One region of the Streptomyces sp. NPDC059909 genome, then DNA from elsewhere that is predicted to be linked to it. Evidence: riboswitches for the same ligand, from Rfam matches in the RefSeq annotation. Region 1 holds a riboswitch; each other region holds the start of a gene.
What was found. A riboswitch is a leader RNA that binds a small molecule or an ion and turns the genes downstream of it on or off. The one in region 1 is predicted to bind thiamine pyrophosphate.
Positions count from the first base shown of each region.

Region 2: another riboswitch for thiamine pyrophosphate. It lies ahead of thiC (phosphomethylpyrimidine synthase ThiC); the one in region 1 lies ahead of thiO (glycine oxidase ThiO).
Region 3: another riboswitch for thiamine pyrophosphate. It lies ahead of ACFV9O_RS04795 (thiamine ABC transporter substrate binding subunit); the one in region 1 lies ahead of thiO (glycine oxidase ThiO).

Region 1 covers NZ_JBHWKX010000026.1:10,267-17,194, forward strand. Annotated here, with positions in the region: gene metF (methylenetetrahydrofolate reductase [NAD(P)H]) at 1-169, opposite strand, end outside; gene thiE (thiamine phosphate synthase) at 240-896, opposite strand; gene ACFV9O_RS19145 (Rv2175c family DNA-binding protein) at 1,052-1,417, opposite strand; gene ACFV9O_RS19150 (NAD(P)/FAD-dependent oxidoreductase) at 1,461-2,690, opposite strand; gene ACFV9O_RS19155 (hypothetical protein) at 2,719-3,060, opposite strand; TPP riboswitch at 3,113-3,226, shown strand; gene thiO (glycine oxidase ThiO) at 3,223-4,431, shown strand; gene thiS (sulfur carrier protein ThiS) at 4,428-4,640, shown strand; gene ACFV9O_RS19170 (thiazole synthase) at 4,649-5,443, shown strand; gene pknB (Stk1 family PASTA domain-containing Ser/Thr kinase) at 5,771-6,928, shown strand, end outside.
Region 2 covers NZ_JBHWKX010000001.1:118,733-125,660, reverse strand. Annotated here, with positions in the region: gene ACFV9O_RS00615 (cupin domain-containing protein) at 1-129, shown strand, start outside; gene ACFV9O_RS00610 (DUF5326 family protein) at 262-477, shown strand; gene ACFV9O_RS00605 (IclR family transcriptional regulator) at 897-1,622, shown strand; gene ACFV9O_RS00600 (SsgA family sporulation/cell division regulator) at 1,720-2,154, shown strand; gene ACFV9O_RS00595 (YibE/F family protein) at 2,157-3,521, opposite strand; TPP riboswitch at 3,593-3,725, shown strand; gene thiC (phosphomethylpyrimidine synthase ThiC) at 3,719-5,518, shown strand; gene ACFV9O_RS00585 (PP2C family protein-serine/threonine phosphatase) at 5,882-6,928, opposite strand, start outside.
Region 3 covers NZ_JBHWKX010000003.1:236,010-242,937, forward strand. Annotated here, with positions in the region: gene pyrH (UMP kinase) at 1-549, shown strand, start outside; gene frr (ribosome recycling factor) at 735-1,292, shown strand; gene ACFV9O_RS04775 (phosphatidate cytidylyltransferase) at 1,292-2,443, shown strand; gene ACFV9O_RS04780 (hypothetical protein) at 2,676-2,873, opposite strand; gene ACFV9O_RS04785 (DUF6233 domain-containing protein) at 2,915-3,256, opposite strand; gene rlmN (23S rRNA (adenine(2503)-C(2))-methyltransferase RlmN) at 3,526-4,632, shown strand; TPP riboswitch at 4,663-4,773, shown strand; gene ACFV9O_RS04795 (thiamine ABC transporter substrate binding subunit) at 4,856-5,956, shown strand; gene ACFV9O_RS04800 (ABC transporter permease) at 6,031-6,928, shown strand, end outside.

The DNA of each region.
Region 1 (6,928 bases):
AGCTCGGGCCCACGGCCTCGACCCGGCGCAGCGCGTTCCAGAGGTTCCGCTCGCCCTTCTCGGTCTTGGGCGCCCAGAACTCGAAGGAGTACGACGCCTTGCCGGTCGCGAGCATCTCGCGCACCGTGCGTGCGCGATCTGTCCGGGTGGAAGCTGTGCCGAGGGCCATGTTCGCAGGTTATCCAGGGCCTAGGGGCTGCCCAACCGGTGTCCACCCATCGGACACCCGCTGTTCGCCATCAGCCCTTGTCGGCGTACGCCCGTATCCGCTTGCTGAGATCGGCGGTGGCGGCGGCCGGATCGTCCGCCTCGGTGATCGCCCGGACGACGACGACACGGCGGGCTCCGGCGTCCAGCACCTGGTCGAGATTGCCCGCGTCGATCCCGCCGATCGCGAACCAGGGGCGGTCCTGCAGCAGCGAGGCCGCGTACCGCACGAGGTCGAGTCCCGGGGCGTGGCGGCCCGGCTTGGTGGGGGTGGGCCAGCAGGGCCCGGTGCAGTAGTAGTCCACTCCGGGCTCGACGGCGGCCGCGGCGGCCTCGGCCTCCGCGTGCGTGGAGCGGCCGATGAGCACCTCGTCGCCGAGGATCGCCCGCGCGGCCGGGACCGGCAGGTCGCCCTGGCCCAGATGCAGCACGTCGGAGCCGATGGCATGGGCGACATCGGCCCGGTCGTTCACCGCGAGAAGCTTTCCGTGGCGGCGGCAGGCATCGGCGAACACGGCGAGGTGCTCCAGCTCCTCGCCGGCCTCCATGCCCTTGTCGCGCAGCTGCACGATATCCACACCGGAGGAGAGCACGGCGTCCAGGAACGCGGGGAGGTCCCCCTGCCGCTTGCGGGCGTCCGTGCACAGATAGAGCCGGGCGTCGGACAGGCGCGCGCGAAGCATGGACATGAGGTGCTCCCCCCGTGGGGACCGGCCGTCGCCCGGCCGGTCGTGACTGGTTCCGCCGGTGTACGGGACCGGGGGCGAAGCTGCGGGCGCATGCCCGCCCCGGTCCCGCACACCAGGCTTCCCGTGGTGTGGTGATGGGTGGTGTCGTCAGGACGTCAGACGGCGAGCGCCTGGGCCCGGCGCTTCACCTCCGTGCCGCGATTCTCGCTGAGCGCGTCCGCAGGGGTGCCCGGCAGGGTCGGGTCCGGCGTGAACAGCCACTCCAGCATCTCTTCGTCGGTGAAGCCGTCGTCCCTCAGGAGCGTCAGGGTCCCGCTGAGGCCCTTGACCACCTTGTCGCCCTTGATGAAGGCGGCCGGCACCTGAAGCGTCCGGTTCTCACCGCGGCGTACGGCGATCAGCTGGCCCTCCTTGACCAGCTGCCGCACCCGCGTCACCTCGACATCGAGCTTTTCCGCGATGTCAGGCAGGTGGAGCCAGGCGGGGACGAGAGCATCGATCTTTGCGTCAATCTCGGTCACGGGACAAGCGTGCCATCCCGGACTGACAGTCGGTAGCCGGACCCTAGAGTGCTGCGGCCTTCAGAGGGACACCGGGGTCCCCCGCACGCTCCGGATCGAGCCGTGCGCCCGCCTCGATGAGCCGGCGCCCCTGGGCCAGGTCCCGGGGCCTGCCGACCGCGAGCAGGGCGACCAGCACCCCGTCCCGCAGCCACAGCACCGACCAGGTGGAACCTGCGGCCGGGTCGCCCCGCCATACGAGTGTCCCGGCGCCCGTGTGATGCCCCGCGTACTGCACGAAGCGGCCGAACTGCTCGGACCAGAAGTAGGGCACCGGGTCGTAGATCTGCGGCGGTTCCCCCGTGTCGCCGCCGACGACGTTCGCGGCGACCGTGCGCGGGCCCTGGAGCGCGTTGTCCCAGTGGTGGACGAGGAGCCGTTCGCCGTAGCGGCCCGACGGGAAGGAGGCGCAGTCGCCGACGGCGTACACATCGGGCAGCGACGTGCGCAGCCGTTCGTCGGCGGTGATCGAGCCGTCGGGGCCGATGGCGATGCCCGACCCCTCGAGCCAGTCGGTGGCGGGGCGTGCACCGATGCCGACGACGACGGCCCCGGCCGGCAGCCTGCGGCCGTCCGCGAGGACGACGGTGCCGGCCTCGACGCCCGCGACGCGCGCGCCGGTGAGGAGTTCCGCGCCGGCCTCCGCGTACCAGTCGGCCATCGGCGCGGTGACCTCGGCGGGCAGGGCGCCGGCGAGCGGCCGGTCGGCGGCCTCGACGACGGTGACGGCGCAGCCCGCCTCGCGGGCGGCGGTGGCGAATTCCGCGCCGATCCAGCCGGCGCCGACGACGACGATGTCGTGCTGCCGCTCCAGCACCGGACGCAGCCGTTCCGCGTCGTCGAGCGTGCGCAGCAGATGGACGCCCGGGACTCCCTCGATGCCGGGCAGCGTGATGGGCTCGGCGCCGGTGGCGATGACGAGGGTGTCGTACGGAACGGGCCCCGCCGGGGTGTCGAGCTCATGGGCGCCGGGGCGCAGGCCGCCGACCTCGCGGCCGAGCTGGAGGTCGATCCGGAGCGCGTCGAAGTCGACGTCTAGGGCGGAGCCCTCCGCCTTGCCGAGCAGGACGGCCTTGGAGAGCGGAGGGCGGTCGTACGGCTGGTGCGGCTCGGCGCCGATGAGGGTGATGGTGCCGGAGAAGCCCCGCTCGCGCAGGGCCACGGCGGTCTGGACGCCGGCCATGCCGGCCCCGACGATGACGACACGACGGCTCTGCGTTACCTGCTCGCTCACCCGGCCACCCTAACCATCTGGCGGATCGTCAGGAAGACTGCTGCTCCACCACGCTCGTGCCACTGCCTTCCTGGGACTCCCATTCCCAGGTCTCGTCCAGCCGCACCCGCCCGTCGGGCAGCTCGGTGACGGTGGAGACACAGTGCCCGGACGATGTCGTTCCGTCCTGCTTCAGCTGGACGTAGCGGAAGTCCAGCCGGTCGCCCTCGCGCGTGCCGACGAGATGGCCGCGGACCACGTCACCGCCCGCGTAGTCGGCCCAGATCCGGCCCTCCTCCTCGTGGTACGTGAACCGGGTCCGCGTACCGACCTGGCCCGGCGCCTGGTCGGCGACCGGGGAGAGGATGAGTCCGTCGAGCGAGCGGGCCACGGTGCGGGCTCCCTTACTGCGAGTTGGGGGCGGGGGTTAGGCTGGCCACCGTACTGCTACTCGCGGGAGCCCGGACGCACCGGGCTGAGAGGGAGGCTGAGGCGGCCTCCGACCGTACGAACCTGATCCGGGTCATGCCGGCGAAGGGAGGGTCTGGACGCCATGCATCCGCGTACGCGGCATTCACGTACGGCGCATTCACCGACAGGGCATTCACCGACAACGGCGGACGTCCTCGTCATCGGGGGCGGGATCATCGGCCTCGCAACCGCCTGGCGGGCGGCACAGCGTGGGCTGAGCACCGCGCTCGCCGACCCCGAACCGGGCGGCGGGGCCGCCCAGGTGGCGGCGGGCATGCTCGCGGCCGTCACGGAGCTCCACTACGGCGAGGAGACGCTCCTCGGCCTCAACCTGGCGTCCGCGCGGCGCTATCCCGACTTCGTCGCGGAGCTGGAGGAGGCGAGCGGACAGGACACCGGATATCGCCGGTGCGGGACGCTCGCCGTCGCGCTCGACGCGGACGACCGGGCGTATCTGCGCGAACTGCACGCGCTGCAGGGCCGCTCCGGGCTGGAGTCGCAGTGGCTGACCGGCCGGGAGTGCCGGCGTCTGGAGCCGATGCTCGCACCCGGCGTGCGCGGCGGGCTGCGGGTGGACGGCGACCACCAGATCGATCCGCGGCGACTGGCGAAGGCCCTGGTCGTGGCGTGCGAGCGGGTGGGCGTGACCTTCCTCCGCGAGCGGGCCGAGCGGCTGTCGGTGGTACGGGACCGGGCGGCCGGTGCCGTGCTCGACGGGGGCCGCGAAGTGGCCGCGGAACAGGTCGTGCTGGCCGCGGGCAGTCTGAGCGGCCGGCTGGGCGGCGTACCGGAGGAGGTGCTGCCGCCGGTCCGGCCGGTGAAGGGGCAGGTGCTGCGGCTGACCGTGCCGCGTCCGTACGCGCCGTTCCTGTCGCGGACGGTACGGGCCGTGGTGCGCGGCAGCCATGTCTATCTCGTACCGCGCGAGAACGGCGAGCTGGTGGTGGGCGCGACGAGCGAGGAGCTCGGCTGGGACACGACGGTCACGGCGGGCGGGGTGTACGAGCTGCTGCGCGACGCGCACGAGCTGGTCCCGGGCATCACCGAACTGCCGCTCACCGAGACGCGCGCGGGCCTGCGGCCGGGTTCGCCGGACAACGCGCCGCTGCTCGGACCGACGGAACTGCCCGGGCTGCTGCTGGCGACCGGGCACTACCGCAACGGCGTGCTGCTCACGCCGGTCACGGGCGAGGTGATGGCACACGCGCTGGTCACCGGGGAACTGCCGGAAGAAGCACGCCCCTTCACCCCTCGCCGCTTTTCTCCCGTACGTCAGGAGTTGTCCGCATGACCGGGTCCACGACCGTGTCCGTGAACGGAGAGCCGCGGGACATCGCGGCAGGGACCACGCTGGGTGCGCTGGTCGCGACGCTGACGGCGGCGCCGTCCGGGGTCGCGGCGGCCGTGAACGAGACCGTCGTCCCGCGGGGCGAGTGGTCCGGGACGCTGCTCGGCGACGGCGACCGGATCGAGGTCCTCACCGCGGTGCAGGGAGGGTGACCGGAGCCATGGCCGACGACCGTTTTGTGCTGGGCGGGGTGGAGTTCTCGTCCCGTCTGATCATGGGTACGGGCGGGGCGCCGAGCCTCGACGTACTCGAACGCGCGCTGATCGCGAGCGGTACGGAGCTCACGACGGTGGCGATGCGCCGCCTCGACCCGACCGTGCAGGGGTCCGTCCTGTCCGTGCTCAACCGGCTGGGCATCCAGGTCCTGCCGAACACGGCGGGCTGCTTCACCGCGGGCGAGGCCGTGCTGACCGCGCGGCTCGCGCGCGAGGCGCTCGGCACGCACTGGATCAAGCTGGAGGTCGTCGCGGACGAGCGCACGCTCCTGCCCGACCCGATCGAGCTGCTGGACGCGGCGGAGGTGCTGGTCGACGACGGCTTCACCGTGCTGCCGTACACGAACGACGACCCGGTGCTGGCGCGGAAGCTGGAGGAGGTGGGCTGCGCGGCGATCATGCCGCTGGGCTCGCCCATCGGGTCCGGGCTCGGGATCCGCAACCCGCACAACTTCCGGCTCATCGCCGAGCAGGCCACCGTCCCGGTGATCCTGGACGCGGGGGCGGGCACGGCGTCGGACGCGGCACTGGCGATGGAGCTGGGGTGTGCGGCGGTGATGCTCGCGTCCGCGGTGACGCGGGCCCAGGAGCCCGTCCTGATGGCCGAGGCGATGCGCCACGCGGTCGAGGCGGGCCGGCTGGCGCACCGGGCGGGGCGCATTCCCCGCCGGCACTTCGCGGAGGCGTCGTCCCCGGCGGAGGGCAGGGCGCTCCTGGACCCGGAGCGTCCGGCGTTCTGAGACCAGGCCCGCAGCCCGGGGCCGTCCCGGGTCCCGGGTCCGCGGTCCCGGCACCGCGGAGTGGGCCGGCATGCCCGTCCTGAAGCGCCGGACGGGCTCCGGAGGAGCGCCGGGGCGTAGGGGCAGTGCGTGGCGCGGGGGTCCGGGGGTGCAGCCCCCGCTACTGGGCCGGGGCCGCAGCCCCTGTTCGGGAAGGGGCGGGGAGGGAGAAAGCCCGCCGCCATGCGCCCTGCAACCGCAACCCCCGGGTCACGGGTCCGCTGCAGTACGGCGCCGGGCCCGACCCGATGGGGCCGGAGGTCCCGGCGCGGCTCGTAGACTCGCTGCGTGGATACGACGCTTCAGGACCCCCTCGTCGGGCAGCTGCTCGACGGCCGCTACCGCGTCGACGCGCGCATCGCCGTCGGCGGGATGGCCACGGTCTACCGGGCCGTGGACACCCGTCTCGACCGGGTGCTCGCCCTCAAGGTGATGCATCCGGCGCTCGCGACGGACGCGTCGTTCGTGGAGCGGTTCATCCGCGAGGCGAAGTCCGTCGCGCGGTTGTCGCACCCCAATGTGGTGGGGGTCTACGACCAGGGCGCGCAGGGCTCGTACGTCTATCTCGCGATGGAGTACGTCGCCGGGTGCACCCTCCGTGACGTGCTGCGCGAGCGCGGAGCGCTCCAGCCGCGGGCCGCGCTCGACATCCTGGAGCCGGTGCTGGCGGCGCTCGGTGCGGCGCACCGCGCCGGGTTCGTGCACCGGGACATGAAGCCGGAGAACGTGCTGATCGGCGACGACGGCCGGGTCAAGGTCGCCGACTTCGGGCTGGTCAGGGCCGTTGGCTCCGTGACGAACACCACGGGCTCGGTCCTCGGGACCGTGTCGTACCTCGCACCCGAGCAGATCGAGTCCGGCACCGCCGACACCCGCGCCGACGTCTACGCCTGCGGTGTCGTCCTGTACGAGATGCTCACGGGCGCCAAGCCGTACGAGGGGGACACCCCCGCCCAGGTGCTCTACCAGCACCTCAACGAGGACGTGCCGGCCCCGTCCGCGGCCGTACCCGGGCTCGCGCTCGAGCTGGACGAGCTCGTCGCCGGCGCGACCGCCCGCAACCCGGACGTCCGGCCGTACGACGCCGTCGCGCTGCTCGCGCGGACCCGTGAGGCGCGCGCCGCTCTCGGGGACGACCAGCTCGACGCCGTGCCGCCGCAGGCGCGGCCCACGACCCCCGACGGCACCGCGGGCGCCGAGGACCGTACGAGCGTGCTCCCCCGGGGCGCGGCCCAGCAGGTCCAGCAGGTCCAGCAGGTCCAGCTCGGCGTACAGCAGACCAGCAGGCTGGAGATGCCGCCGGTGCAGCCGGCCCCGCGGACCCCGGCGCGCCCCACCCGGGCGCCCCGGCGCGGCGTCATCGCCGTCGTCGTCGCCGCCCTGCTGCTCCTGGGCGCGGGCGGCGTCTGGTACATCAACTCCGGACAGTTCACCCGTGTCCCCCCT
Region 2 (6,928 bases), on a different contig from region 1:
GTCGGGATGGAGACGACGCAGGTCGGGCGGGGCAGCGTGGTCTACGTGCCGGCCGGGGTGGCCCACAAGTTCCACCACATCACCGAGGACCTGCGCGTCATGGTCGTCTTTTCTCCCCCCGAGAGCTGACCGCCGGCCGCCCCGGGTTTCCCTAGGGGACGGATCAGGGGAGTCCAAGGGCTGCGGAGGCTCCGTCGGCCCTCGCCCACCCCTAGCATCGAAGCCAGGACAACTCACAGAAGCGAGGTAAGGACGATGGCGGTGCGGGAGATATTCGTGGGGATGCCCTGGTGGGTGAAGTGGGTTGCGGTCCCCTTGATCGCCATCGTCGTATTCGGCGGGCTTATCGCGAACGTGATCGGGTTTGTGATCGGACTGCTCTTCAAGGTGCTGGTGTTCGTGGCGCTCGTCGGCGGACTCGTCTACGTCGTACGGAAGTTCATGAACTCGTCCTCATCGTCGAGCGGCGACTGGTAACGCGTACGCACGTTAGCCCGCGCGGGGGAACGGCGAAGGGAATCGGGCGCCCGAACGGGGGCTGCCATTAGAGTGGCAAACGTCTGTCGCCCCCTGGGAATCAAGGGTCGAAGATCGCAATGAACAGCGGTTTGTACGACTTCCTGGGTAATTTCTGGGCTCGAATCCAGGCATCTTCGATCCACCTTCAGGAGGGCGGCGGACGCGCGGGGGCGGCCCCCGCGGGCGGGCATGCCGCCCGTCACCACGCCTGGGGGTGACCTTTGGCTACAGCTACGGCTCCTGCACCTGCTGCACGAGTACCTGCACCCGCGCCACCTGCATCCGCACCGGCACCCGCACCCGCACCCGCGCCAACGCCGGCATCCGCCCCTGCACCCACGCCCGCATCCGCCCCTGCACCCACGCTGATCGGCTCGGTGCAGCGGGCGCTGAGACTGCTGGAGGCCGTGGGCTCCCACACGGCCGGAGCCCCCGCCAAGCAGCTGGCGCGTGAAGCGGGCCTCCCGCTCCCCACCGCGTACCACCTGCTGCGGACGCTGACCCATGAGGGCTATCTCCGTCGCGACAAGGGCGTGTTCGTCCTGGGTGAAGCGGCCGTGCGGCTGGCCGGCGGCGGAGCGATGCAGAATCGTCGCAGCAAGATCGAGGACTCGCTGGCCCACTGGCGGGACGCGATCGGCGTGCCCGTCTACTTCGCTCTCTACCGGGAGGGCGAGATCGAACTCGCCGCCGTCTCGGACACTCCGTACGCACCCGCCGTGGACGAATGGGCCGACTTCCGCGAGACGGGCCACGCCCATGCGATCGGCCAGTGTCTGCTGAGCCAGCTCGACGAGAAAGCCCGCGAGGACCACCTCGACCGCCATCCCGTACAGACGATCACGCCCTATACGGTCCGCGACCGGCGGGCGCTGCTGGAGCGGCTCGGCGGCACGGGCCGGATGCAACCCGTCGTCGAGCGCCAGGAATATGCACTCGGCACGGTCTGCGCGGCTATTCCGATCACGGTGGGTTCCATGGCCGCCACCATGGCGATTTCTCTTCCCCTTCATCAGGAAGCCCGATTGCTGCCCGCAGTTGAGCAGTTGCGCAGCGGGATGGGTAGCCTGTTCAGCTCGTTCGCCTTCTCTATCAGTATCTGAAAAATTACTCCTTGTGATCTGCTGGCGGGGTGCTGGACGATGGGCAAGAGGCCAAGGGGATCATTCCTGGCCGTTTTCATCTACTGCGGGGTACATGATGCGCGAGTCGGTTCAGGCCGAGGTCCTGATGAGCTTCCTGGTCTCCGAGGAGCTCTCGTTCCGGATCCCGGTGGAACTCCGGTATGAGACGGAGGATCCATACGCGGTTCGGATGACCTTTCACCTGCCCGGTGACGCGCCAGTGACCTGGGCCTTCGGCCGGGAGCTGCTCATCGACGGCATCAACGGGCCCAGTGGCGACGGTGATGTGCACATCGCGCCCACCGCACCCGAAGGGCTGTCCGACGTGTCCATCCGGCTCCAGGTCGGCAGCGACCGGGCGATGTTCAGGGTGAGCGCTTCACCCCTCGTGGCCTTCCTCGACCGTACGGACAAGCTCGTACCGCTGGGGCAGGAGCGCACCCTCGGTGACTTCGAGGACCATCTGGAGGCGGCGCTCGGGCGCATCCTCGCGGAGGAGAACGCCGGCTGAGGTCACCTCTTGCGGCGGCGGCCCCTCCCGCCGCGTACCACGGACCTGCCGTTACCCGCACCGGCAGCGGCAGTGCCCGCCGGCCGGTCGGCAGAGACGACCAGGGCCGCCAGCGCCGTGGTGACCGGCACCGACGCGACCAGGCCGATCGAGCCGATCAGCGTCCGTACGATCTCCTCCGCCACCAGCTCGCTGTTGGCGACCGTCCCCACGCCGGACTGCGCCACCGAGAACAGCAGGAGGAGGGGCAACGACGCACCCGCGTAAGCCAGTACGAGCGTGTTGACGACCGAGGCGATGTGGTCCCGGCCGATGCGGATGGCGGACTGGTAGAGGCGGCGCGGGCCCATCGTCGGATCCGCCTGGTGCAGCTCCCAGACCGCCGACGTCTGGGTCACCGTCACATCGTCGAGCACACCGAGCGAACCGATGATCACGCCTGCCAGCAGCAGACCGGACATGTCGATGTTCGGATACAGGCCGTGGATCAGGCCGGTGTTGTCGTCCGTGTTCCCGCTCAGGGACGCCCAGCCGATGAAGAGCGAGCCGAGCAGCCCGATCAGCAGCAGCGAGATGAGCGTCCCGAGCACCGCGACCGAGGTACGGGCCGACAGGCCATGGCACATGTAGAGCGCGATCAGCATGATCGCACTCGCCCCGACCACCGCCACGATCAGGGGATTCGAGCCCTGCAGGATCGCGGGGAGAATGAACAGCGTCAGGATGGCGAAGCTGATGGCGAGCGCGATCAGGGCCGCCACCCCGCGCATCCGTCCCACCACGACGACCACGAGCGCGAAGATCCCTGCGAGCAGTGCCATCGGGAACTGCCGGTCCACATCGGCGACCGAGTACTGGAGATCGCGCGGGGCGTCGGGCGCGTACGCCACCACCACGCCCTGCCCCTGGTGCAGTTGCCGAGGAGCGTCCGGCTGCACGATCTCGATGAACGTACGGCCCTTGTTCTCACCGGTCGTGACCTCGACCGTCGCTCTCGCGCACGTTCCTTGCTGGGAACTGACCGCTTCGCGTCCTTCGGGGGTCGAGGTGTCGCCGGTCGGCGGCACCTGCGCGGCGTTCACGTCCTTGCAGTCGACCTGCTCGACCTTCACCACCCGCCCGTCCTCGGTCTGCCGGTCGAAACCGACTCCGGTGCGCTCGTGGCCCGGGACGCCGCCCGGCCAGAGCACCACGAGTCCGGCCAGAACCGCGGTGGCGAAAGGAATCAGCACCGCGGCGATGACCCGCCGGAGGTGCCTCGAAACGGGCTCGGCAGGCCCGTGGCTGTGCGTGTGGCCATGGGCGTGATCGGCCGCCTTGCCGTTCGCGGGGCCGTGGGGTTCGGGCGTCTGCTGCGAGGAAGTCACCGCCCGATCATCGCAAGAACGGCAAGGGCCCACTGTTCAGCACGCCCGATGGGGCGCTAGCGTGGTGACACCTTTGCACACGCGGGAGCTCGGAGCACCGGGCTGAGAGGGCGCTGACCTCCGTAGATCCGTACGGGACAGCTGCGCCGACCGCCGAACCTGTTACCGGGTAATGCCGGCGTAGGGAGTAGGTCACGATGACCATTGAGGACACACGCACGCCTGCCTCCGGCTCGAACGAGGGCGAGAACGAGGGCGGGAAGTCCATCGGCTGGCACAAGGGATACGTCGAGGGCTCCCGCCCCGACATCCGGGTGCCGGTCCGCCAAGTGCACCTCACCAACGGCAAGGACGTGACCCTGTACGACACGTCCGGGCCGTACACCGACCCACAGGTCGAGACCGACGTCCGCCGCGGACTGCCGCCGCTGCGGGAGAACTGGATCATCGGTCGCGGCGACACCGAGGAGTACGCCGGCCGTCCCGTCCGCCCCGAGGACGACGGGATCAAGCACACCTCGCCCCGCGGCGGGCTCCGCAACCTCGACGCCGTCTTCCCCGGCCGCCCGCGCCAGCCCCGCCGGGGCCGCGGCGGCCAGGCGGTGACGCAGCTCGCGTACGCCCGCCGTGGCGAGATCACACCGGAGATGGAGTACGTGGCGATCCGGGAGAACGTCTCCCCCGAGGTCGTGCGCGAGGAGATCGCCGCCGGCCGCGCGGTCCTGCCGGCGAACGTCAACCATCCAGAGATCGAGCCGATGATCATCGGCAAGCGGTTCCTGGTGAAGGTCAACGCCAACATCGGCAACTCCGCTGTGACCTCCTCCATCGAGGAGGAGGTGGAGAAGATGACCTGGGCGACCCGCTGGGGCGCCGACACGGTCATGGACCTCTCCACCGGCCGCAACATCCACACCACCCGCGAGTGGGTGCTGCGCAACTCCCCCGTGCCCATCGGCACCGTGCCGCTCTACCAGGCGCTCGAGAAGGTCGACGGCAAGGCCGAGGAGCTGACCTGGGAGATCTACAAGGACACCGTCATCGAGCAGGCCGAGCAGGGCGTCGACTACATGACGGTCCACGCGGGCGTGCTGCTGCGGTACGTGCCGCTCACGGCCCGCCGCAAGACCGGCATTGTCTCGCGCGGCGGCTCGATCATGGCCGCCTGGTGCCTCGCGCACCACAAGGAGTCGTTCCTGTACGAGAACTTCGAGGAGCTCTGCGAGATCCTCGCGGCGTACGACGTCACGTACTCGCTCGGCGACGGCCTGCGGCCCGGGTCGATCGCGGACGCCAACGACGAGGCGCAGTTCGCCGAGTTGAGGACCCTCGGGGAACTCAACACGATCGCCAAGCGTCACAACGTACAGACGATGATCGAGGGCCCGGGACACGTCCCGATGCACAAGATCAAGGAGAACATCGACCTCCAGCAGGAGATCTGCGAAGAGGCGCCCTTCTACACGCTGGGCCCCCTGACGACCGATGTGGCGCCCGCGTACGACCACATCACCTCCGGCATCGGTGCCGCCATGATCGCCTGGTGGGGTACGGCGATGCTCTGCTACGTCACGCCCAAGGAGCACCTGGGCCTGCCGAACCGGGACGACGTCAAGACCGGCGTCATCACCTACAAGATCGCCGCACATGCGGCCGATCTCGCCAAGGGGCACCCGGGTGCGCAGGAGTGGGACGACGCCCTCTCCGACGCGCGCTTCGAGTTCCGCTGGGAGGACCAGTTCAATCTGGCCCTGGACCCGGACACGGCACGGGAGTTCCACGACGAGACGCTGCCGGCGGAGCCGGCGAAGACCGCGCATTTCTGCTCGATGTGCGGGCCGAAGTTCTGCTCGATGAAGATCAGCAGAAGCATCACAGAGCAGTTCGCCCCGGATCTCGCTGTGACCAGCGACGATGACGTTGAAGCGGGCATGCTCGCCAAGTCGAAGGAGTTCGCGGAGGCGGGCCACCGCGTCTACCTGCCCATTGCGGACTGATCTTCTGACGTCTCAGCGCCCCCCGGTATACGCTCCGGGGGACGCTGTCGTCTCTCACGAACCGCGCTGCGGCAGGACAAGTCCTGGTGGCACGGCCCGGGCGGCGGCCTTGGACTGCGCCACCGGTCACCGTCGCCGGTCGACGTGTTCGCGGGACCGGAAGAAGTCGCCGAGCTCCAGGTCACCGTCCATGAACCGTCCGATCAAGCCAGGCACGACGAAAGTGCCTCGCTCCGATCGTTCGGCGAGTTGGGCCTGTGTCCCTCGCACGTTCCGGTCAGCACGGCTCTGAGGACCGGTTCGGTGCGGCCGGGCCGCAGGCCTGCGCGCTTCGGCTCCGTCAACGATGGGGCGGCTATCGGCTCACTCCAGGACGGCGAGGTGGTCGGCGGCGCCCCCGCGCCACTCGATCAGGAAGAGGGTCGCGTCGTCACTGGTGCTCCCGCCCCGTTCCTCCTTCAGTGTGTGGGAGAGCGATCGCACTACCGCCCGTACCCCCTTCTCTGCGTGCTCGATGCGGTTGACCCAGTGGATGAGTTGTTCCTCGCCGAACTGCTCTTCGCCGGCTTCATGCTCCTCGATCAGGCCGTCGGTGAAACACAGCACCCGGTCGCCGGGTTGGAGGATCTGCTCGCTGATCTGGGGCTCTTCACCTCCGAAGCCGACCGGCAAGGTGGTCGGGCTTTCCAGTTGCCGGAGGACCTGGTGGTTGCGGATCAGCAGGGGTGCGGGGTGTCCCGCGTTGACCCACTGCAGGTGGCCCGTTGTGATGTTCAGGCGCATCATCTGCGCGGTGACGAAGTGTTCGGGCCCGAACTGCTCGGCGATGGCCCGGTCCATGAACACGTAGATCTCGGACAGGCCGATGCCGGCACGTCTGGAGTGCCGGTAGGCGCCGATGGCGACAGTGGCCATGGTGGCGGCGTTCAGGCCGTGGCCCATCGCATCGACCACGGCCACGTGCAGGATGTCGTCGTTGAGCGCGTAGTCGAAGCTGTCGCCGGCGACGTTGTAGGCGGGCTCCAGGATCCCGGCCACCGCGACCTGCGGGACGGACATCGCCAGCGGCGGCAGCAGGGACCACTGGATCTCCGCGGCCACGCTCATGGGTTCGCGGCGCCGGGTGAGGAAGAACTGGTCGGTGTAGCTGTGCTTGGTGACCAGCATGTCGGCGATCAGGCCGGCGAGCCTGCGCAGCAGGCGCCGGTCGTCGTCATCGAGGGTCTCCAGGGTGAGGGTCAACACTCCCACCTGGTCGCTGCCGTCCAGCAACGGTAGATACATCCGGACGCCGTCGGCCTGCGGTACCTCGACAGTGGTCGCGTACAGGAAGGCCGTGCCGGCATGGGAGTCACCGATCGGCTCGGGCTCACCGACGGTCAGCCCCCTGCCCGGCAGCGGCACCAGCAG
Region 3 (6,928 bases), on a different contig from region 1:
CTGCAGCAGCGCGGCATGGACCGGGCCCGCTCCGACTACATGGGCATGCTCGGTACGGTCATGAACTGCCTCGCCCTCCAGGACTTCCTGGAGAAGGAGGGCATCGACTCACGAGTCCAGACCGCCATCACCATGGGGCAGGTCGCTGAGCCGTACATCCCGCTGCGGGCGGTGCGCCACCTGGAGAAGGGCCGCGTCGTCATCTTCGGCGCCGGTATGGGCATGCCGTACTTCTCCACCGACACCACCGCGGCCCAGCGCGCCCTGGAGATCGACGCCGAGGCCCTCCTCATGGGCAAGAACGGGGTCGACGGGGTCTACGACTCCGACCCCAAGGCCAACCCGGACGCCGTGAAGTTCGACGCGCTGGAGTACGGCGAGGTGCTCGCCCGCAACCTCAAGGTTGCCGACGCCACCGCCATCACCCTCTGCCGCGACAACGATCTGCCCATCCTCGTCTTCGAACTGCTCGCCGCGGGCAATATCGCGCGGGCGGTCCGGGGTGAGAAGATCGGCACGCTCGTGAGCGCCCAGGGCACCCGGGCCTGATCCGGACGAACGCCCGCTAGCCCCCAGTGGGGATGGACAAAGCCCTGCCGGTCGGACACCGTGCAGGGGAACGCGCCGCCAAGATTCGCCGGCCTCGTACTCGTATTCGTCACGTGGACTCGCAAGCGCCAAGCTGACCGACACGCGTACACGCCGGGCCTACTCAAGACACGCAGGAGCAAGTGGTGATCGAAGAGACCCTCCTCGAGGCCGAGGAGAAGATGGAGAAGGCCGTCGTGGTCGCCAAGGAGGACTTCGCCGCGATCCGCACCGGGCGTGCGCACCCGGCGATGTTCAACAAGATCGTGGCCGACTACTACGGTGCGCTGACGCCGATCAACCAGCTCGCCTCGTTCTCGGTGCCCGAGCCGCGGATGGCCGTGGTGACCCCGTTCGACAAGAGCGCGCTGCGCAACATCGAGCAGGCGATCAGGGACTCGGACCTGGGCGTCAACCCGAGCAACGACGGCAACATCATCCGGGTGGTGTTCCCCGAGCTGACCGAGGAGCGCCGCAAGGAGTTCATCAAGGTCGCCAAGGGCAAGGCCGAGGACGCCAAGATCTCGATCCGCTCCGTGCGCCGCAAGGCCAAGGAGGCCATCGACAAGCTGATCAAGGACGGCGAGGTCGGCGAGGACGAGGGCCGTCGCGCGGAGAAGGAGCTCGACGACACCACCGCGAAGTACGTGGCGCAGGTGGACGAGCTGCTCAAGCACAAGGAAGCCGAGCTGCTCGAGGTCTGATGAACGACTCTTCCTGGGGGGCCCCGCCGAGCGCGGGTTACAGCCCCGGTCACTGGGGGCCGCCCGACCAGGGGGCCGCCCCGGCGGGTCCCGCTTACGATGAGCATGGCGCCCAGCACACTCGGCCCGTGCCCATCGTGCCGGAGCCGGACGTTCCCGACGCAGGTAGAGACGCAGAAGACCGCGATCACCGCGACGACCGCGACCGGGGGGCCGCTCGATGGAGTGGCCCCCTGTTCCGCGACGAGATGCCGCAGGAGCCCATGCCCACCCCTCCGCCGCCTGCGGCGTCCGAGCCGCCGGAGTCGCCGCAGCCCTCACAGCCGCCGCAGAAGAAGCGCGCCGGCCGGGATCTGCGGGCCGCCATAGGCGTCGGCGTCGGGCTCGGCGCCGTGATCATCGCATCTCTCTTCGTCGTCAAGGCGGTGTTCGTCGGCGTCATCGCCGTCGCCGTGGTCGTCGGCCTGTGGGAGCTGACCTCGCGGCTCGACGAGCGCAAGGGCATCAAGGCCCCTCTGGTGCCGCTCGCGGTGGGCGGCGCGGCGATGGTCGTGGCCGGCTACGTCCGGGGCGCCGAGGGCGCGTGGGTCGCCATGGCGCTCACCGCGCTGGCCGTGCTGGTCTGGCGCATGACCGAACCGCCCGAGGGCTACCTCAAGGACGTCACGGCAGGCCTCTTCGCCGCGTTCTACGTACCGTTCCTCGCCACGTTCGTCGCGATGATGCTCACCGCCGACGACGGGCCGCAGCGCGTGTTCACCTTCCTGCTGCTGACCGTGGTCAGCGACACCGGCGCCTATGCGATCGGCTGGCGCTTCGGCAAGCACAAGCTCGCGCCGCGCATCAGCCCCGGGAAGACCCGCGAGGGCCTCGTCGGAGCGGTGACGTTCGGCATGGCGGCGGGCGTGCTCTGCATGCCGCTGCTGATCGACGGCGGCACCTGGTGGCAGGGTGTGCTGCTCGGCCTCGCGGTCGCGGTCAGCGCGACCCTGGGCGACCTCGGCGAGTCGATGATCAAGCGGGACCTCGGGATCAAGGACATGGGCACGCTGCTGCCGGGGCACGGCGGGATCATGGACCGGCTGGACTCGCTGCTGCCGACCGCGCCGGTGGTGTGGTTGCTGTTCGTCGTGTTCGTAGGGTCCGGCTGAGCTGGTCCTTCCCGGTGCAGGGGCTCGTCGCCACAGGGCGGCGGGCCCCTCGTCGTAAGGGCTGATCCGCCCAGCAATGGCCCGGGAACTCTCCAGTTCCCGGGCCATTGCCCTTTCAGCGACCACGTCGCCCGGCCCCGGCGTGCGTCGACACCCGATCGACCCTCGGGGCCACCGGGCCTCAGCCAGGGCGACGAGATCGTTTCAAGGGCCGATCGGTTCGCCGGAGGGGTCAGTCCGTGCCGTAGTCGTGCGGTCGCCCGCCCTGCCATTCCACCCAGTGCGGGTCGTCCAGCAGTTCCCACGCGTCCGGCAGGCCTGCGCGGCGCAGGAACTCGATCAGGTCGGCGTCGCTGTGGGCGAGGCCGACGATCCGGGTGCGGATTGTCACCCGGCGGCCGCCGGCGGCCGTGGCGCGGTGGACGAGGATCGGTGCAGTGCCTGCGTCATCAGGCTGCGACGGGTCACCGTTCACAGCACACCGAGATCGGTGTCGGGGCGGCAGTACGGGCACGCTGCGATGCCGTCCTCGGTGATGGCGCGGAGGGCCTGCTCGCGCGCCAGCGGCTTCGTGTGCCAGCCGGCCATGCCGCAGTCGCTCGTGTGGACGGCGTCGGGGGTGGACGTGCCGCCTGCTCGCCGCATCGCGAGTTTCCACCCAGGTTGAGGCGGGGGCGGCGTGCGCGCTGCACGTGCGGCCGCCACCTCCTGTCGCTCCAGATCCGCGATCGTCTCGTCAGTGCGGCGCAGCTGCCAGGCCAGCCACTGGCGGACACTGCGCAGGCGTTCCAGGCGCGACACTTGTTCGGACACAAGTTCGATTCTAGGGCTGGATGGGGCCCGAGCGGCAACGTCCTTCCCGAGAGAGGGGTGCTGCGCTTCACAGGTTCTGGCGCGGGCGCAGCAGCCGGTCGGGCCCGGGACCGCTCGTTACCGCTCTGGCCAGCCAGAACGCTCACCCTGCCGGGCCGTCTCCGGGCCGTCCGAGGGCGCCCGGCAGCCACCTGCGACGACCGGTGACGCCCACCCCCAATATCAGCGGCCGCAGGTCACCGGATTCCGTCTGCGACACTGGATGAACCATGCCCAAGCCCGGAGAACTCACTTTCGTCGCCCCCCGCGGAGCCAAGAAGCCCCCGCGGCACCTCGCCGACCTCACGCCCGCCGAGCGCAAGGAGGCCGTCGCCGCGATCGGCGAGAAGCCGTTCCGCGCCAAGCAGTTGTCGCAGCACTACTTCGCGCGGTACGCGCACGACCCCGCGCAGTGGACCGACATCCCGGCGGCCGCGCGCGAGCGGCTCGCGTCGGAGTTGCTGCCCGATCTGATGTCCGTCGTCCGGCACATCTCCTGTGACGAGGACACGACCCGCAAGACGCTGTGGCGGCTGCACGACGGGACGCTCGTCGAGTCGGTCCTGATGCGCTACCCGGACCGGGTGACGATGTGCATCTCCTCGCAGGCCGGCTGTGGCATGAACTGCCCGTTCTGCGCCACCGGTCAGGCGGGGCTGGACCGCAATCTCTCGACCGCCGAGATCGTGCACCAGATCGTGGACGGCATGCGGGCCCTGCGCGACGGGGAGGTCCCCGGCGGACCCGCCCGGCTCAGCAACATCGTCTTCATGGGCATGGGTGAGCCGCTCGCCAACTACAAGCGGGTCGTCGGCGCCATCCGCCGGCTCACCGACCCCGAGCCGGACGGCCTCGGCATCTCGCAGCGCGGGATCACCGTCTCGACCGTGGGTCTGGTCCCGGCGATGCACCGGTTCGCCGACGAGGGCTTCAAGTGCCGTCTCGCCGTCTCCCTGCACGCCCCGGACGACGAGCTGCGCGACACCCTCGTGCCGGTGAACACGCGCTGGAAGGTGCGGGAGGTGCTGGACGCCGCCTGGGAGTACGCGGAGAAGTCCGGCCGGCGGATCTCCATCGAGTACGCCCTGATCCGCGACATCAACGACCAGGCGTGGCGCGGTGACCTGCTCGGCCGGCTCCTCAAGGGCAAGCGGGTGCACGTCAACCTCATCCCGCTCAACCCGACGCCGGGATCGAAGTGGACGGCCTCCCGCCCGGAGGACGAGAAGGCGTTCGTCGAGGCGATCGCCGCCCACGGAGTGCCCGTGACCGTTCGGGACACACGCGGTCAGGAGATCGACGGAGCATGCGGACAGCTCGCGGCTTCCGAGCGCTGACCCCCGTGTAACCTGGGCTCGAACATTTGCATATTCCGACAGGGGAGCGCCACAGCGCTGAGAGTGCGGTGACCGTCAGACCGCAGACCCTCTGAACCTCGCCCCGGTCATTCGGGGTAGGAAGTTCGGACGAGACTCAAGCTGTTGCGCCCTGCCCGGCTCCCGTTCACGGGACCCGGGCAGGGCCGCGTCTCTTCCTGGTCACCCCCAGGAGGACATGTCAGTGAGCACCACCAAGAAGATCACGGTCACGGCCGTGGCCGCCGCGCTCGGCATCAGCACGCTCGCGGCCTGCGGCGGGGAGTCGACGGACGCGTCGTCCGGCTCGGACTCCGGCAAGGCGTCGAAGACCGTGACGCTCGTCAGCCACGACTCGTTCAACGCCACCCCGGCGGTGCTCGAGGAGTTCACCCGGCAGACCGGGTACACGGTCAAGGTGCTGAAGAGCGGTGACGCCGTCGAAGCCCTCAACAAGGAGGTCCTCACCAAGGGCTCCCCGCAGGGCGACGTGTTCTTCGGCGTCGACAACACCACCCTCTCGCGGGCCCTCGACAACGGCCTCTTCACGCCGTACGAGGCCAAGGGCCTGGACCGGGTCCCCGCTGCCGTCCAGCTCGACAAGGACGAACACCGGGTCACGCCGGTCGACACCGGCGACATCTGCGTCAACTACGACAAGGCGTACTTCGCCGACAAGAAGCTCGCCCCGCCGCAGACCCTCGACGACCTGGCGAAGCCGGTCTACAAGAACCTCCTGGTGGTCGAGAACGCCGAGCGCTCGTCACCCGGTCTCGGCTTCCTCCTCGGCACGGCCGCCGCGTACGGCGACGAGGGCTGGCAGGACTACTGGAAGAAGCTGAAGACGAACGGCGTGAAGGTCGTCGACAGCTGGGAACTCGCCTACAACCAGGAGTTCTCGGGCTCCGCGGGCGGCAAGGAGGCCAAGGGCGACCGGCCGCTCGTCGTCTCGTACGCCTCCAGCCCGCCGGTCGAGGTGCTTTACGCCAAGCCGCAGCCCAAGGAGGCGCCGACCGGTGTCGCCACCGGCACCTGCTTCCGCCAGACCGAGGCCGCGGGCCTGCTGAAGGGTGCGAAGAACGAGGCGGGCGGCAAGGCCCTGCTGGACTTCCTGATCAGCAAGAAGTTCCAGGAGGACATGCCGCTCAACATGTTCGTGAACCCGGTGGTGAACGAAGCCGAGGTGCCCGAGCTCTTCACCGAGTTCGGTGCCGTGGTCGACAAGCCGCAGACCATGGAGCCGAAGAAGATCGCCGACAACCGTGACCAGTGGATCCAGTCGTGGTCCTCGCTCGTCCTGAAGTAACCAGGCGTTCCGACCCGGACAGGCGTCCCGAAGCACGCAGCACACTCCGCGGGAACGCGGCGCGGCTCGCCCTGATGGCCGTGCCCGTCGCGTTCTTCGCGGTCTTCTTCGCCTATCCCGTGACCGCGATCGTCGGCCGCGGGCTCACGGCGGAGGGTGTCTGGCAGTTCGGCCGGATCGGCCAGGTGCTCGGCCGGCCGGACGTGCTGGACGTCGTCTGGTTCACGGCGTGGCAGGCGCTCGCCTCCACCGGGCTCACGCTGCTGCTCGCGCTCCCCGGCGCATATGTCTTCGCCCGCTTCGACTTCCCCGGGAAGCAGCTGCTGCGCGCGGTCGTCACCGTGCCGTTCGTGCTGCCGACCGTGGTCGTCGGCACCGCCTTCCTCGCGCTGCTGGGACGCGGCGGACTGCTCGACGAGCTGTGGGGCGTACGCCTCGACACGACCGTCTGGGCGATCCTCCTCGCCCATGTCTTCTTCAACTACGCGGTCGTCGTAAGGACCGTGGGCGGCCTGTGGGCGCAGTTCGACCCGCGCCAGGAGGAGGCGGCACGGGTCCTCGGCGCGGGCCGGTTCGCCGCCTGGCGGCGCGTCACCCTTCCCGCGCTGACCCCGGCCGTGGCCGCCGCCGCGCTGATGGTGTTCCTCTTCACCTTCACCTCCTTCGGTGTCGTACAGATCCTGGGCGGACCCGCGTACTCCACGGTCGAGGTCGAGATCTACCGGCAGACCGCCGTCCGGCTCGACCTGTCGACGGCCGCCGTGCTGACGCTGGTTCAGTTCGCTGCGGTCATGGCGATCCTCGCTGTGCACGCGTGGACCGTACGCCGGCGCGAGACCGCCCTGAAGCTCGTCGATCCCGCGCTGACCGCACACCGGCCGCGCGGAGCGGGCCAGTGGTCGCTGCTCGCGGCCGTACTGGCCACCGTCGTCCTGCTGATCCTGGCGCCGCTCGGTGTGCTGGTCGAGCGCT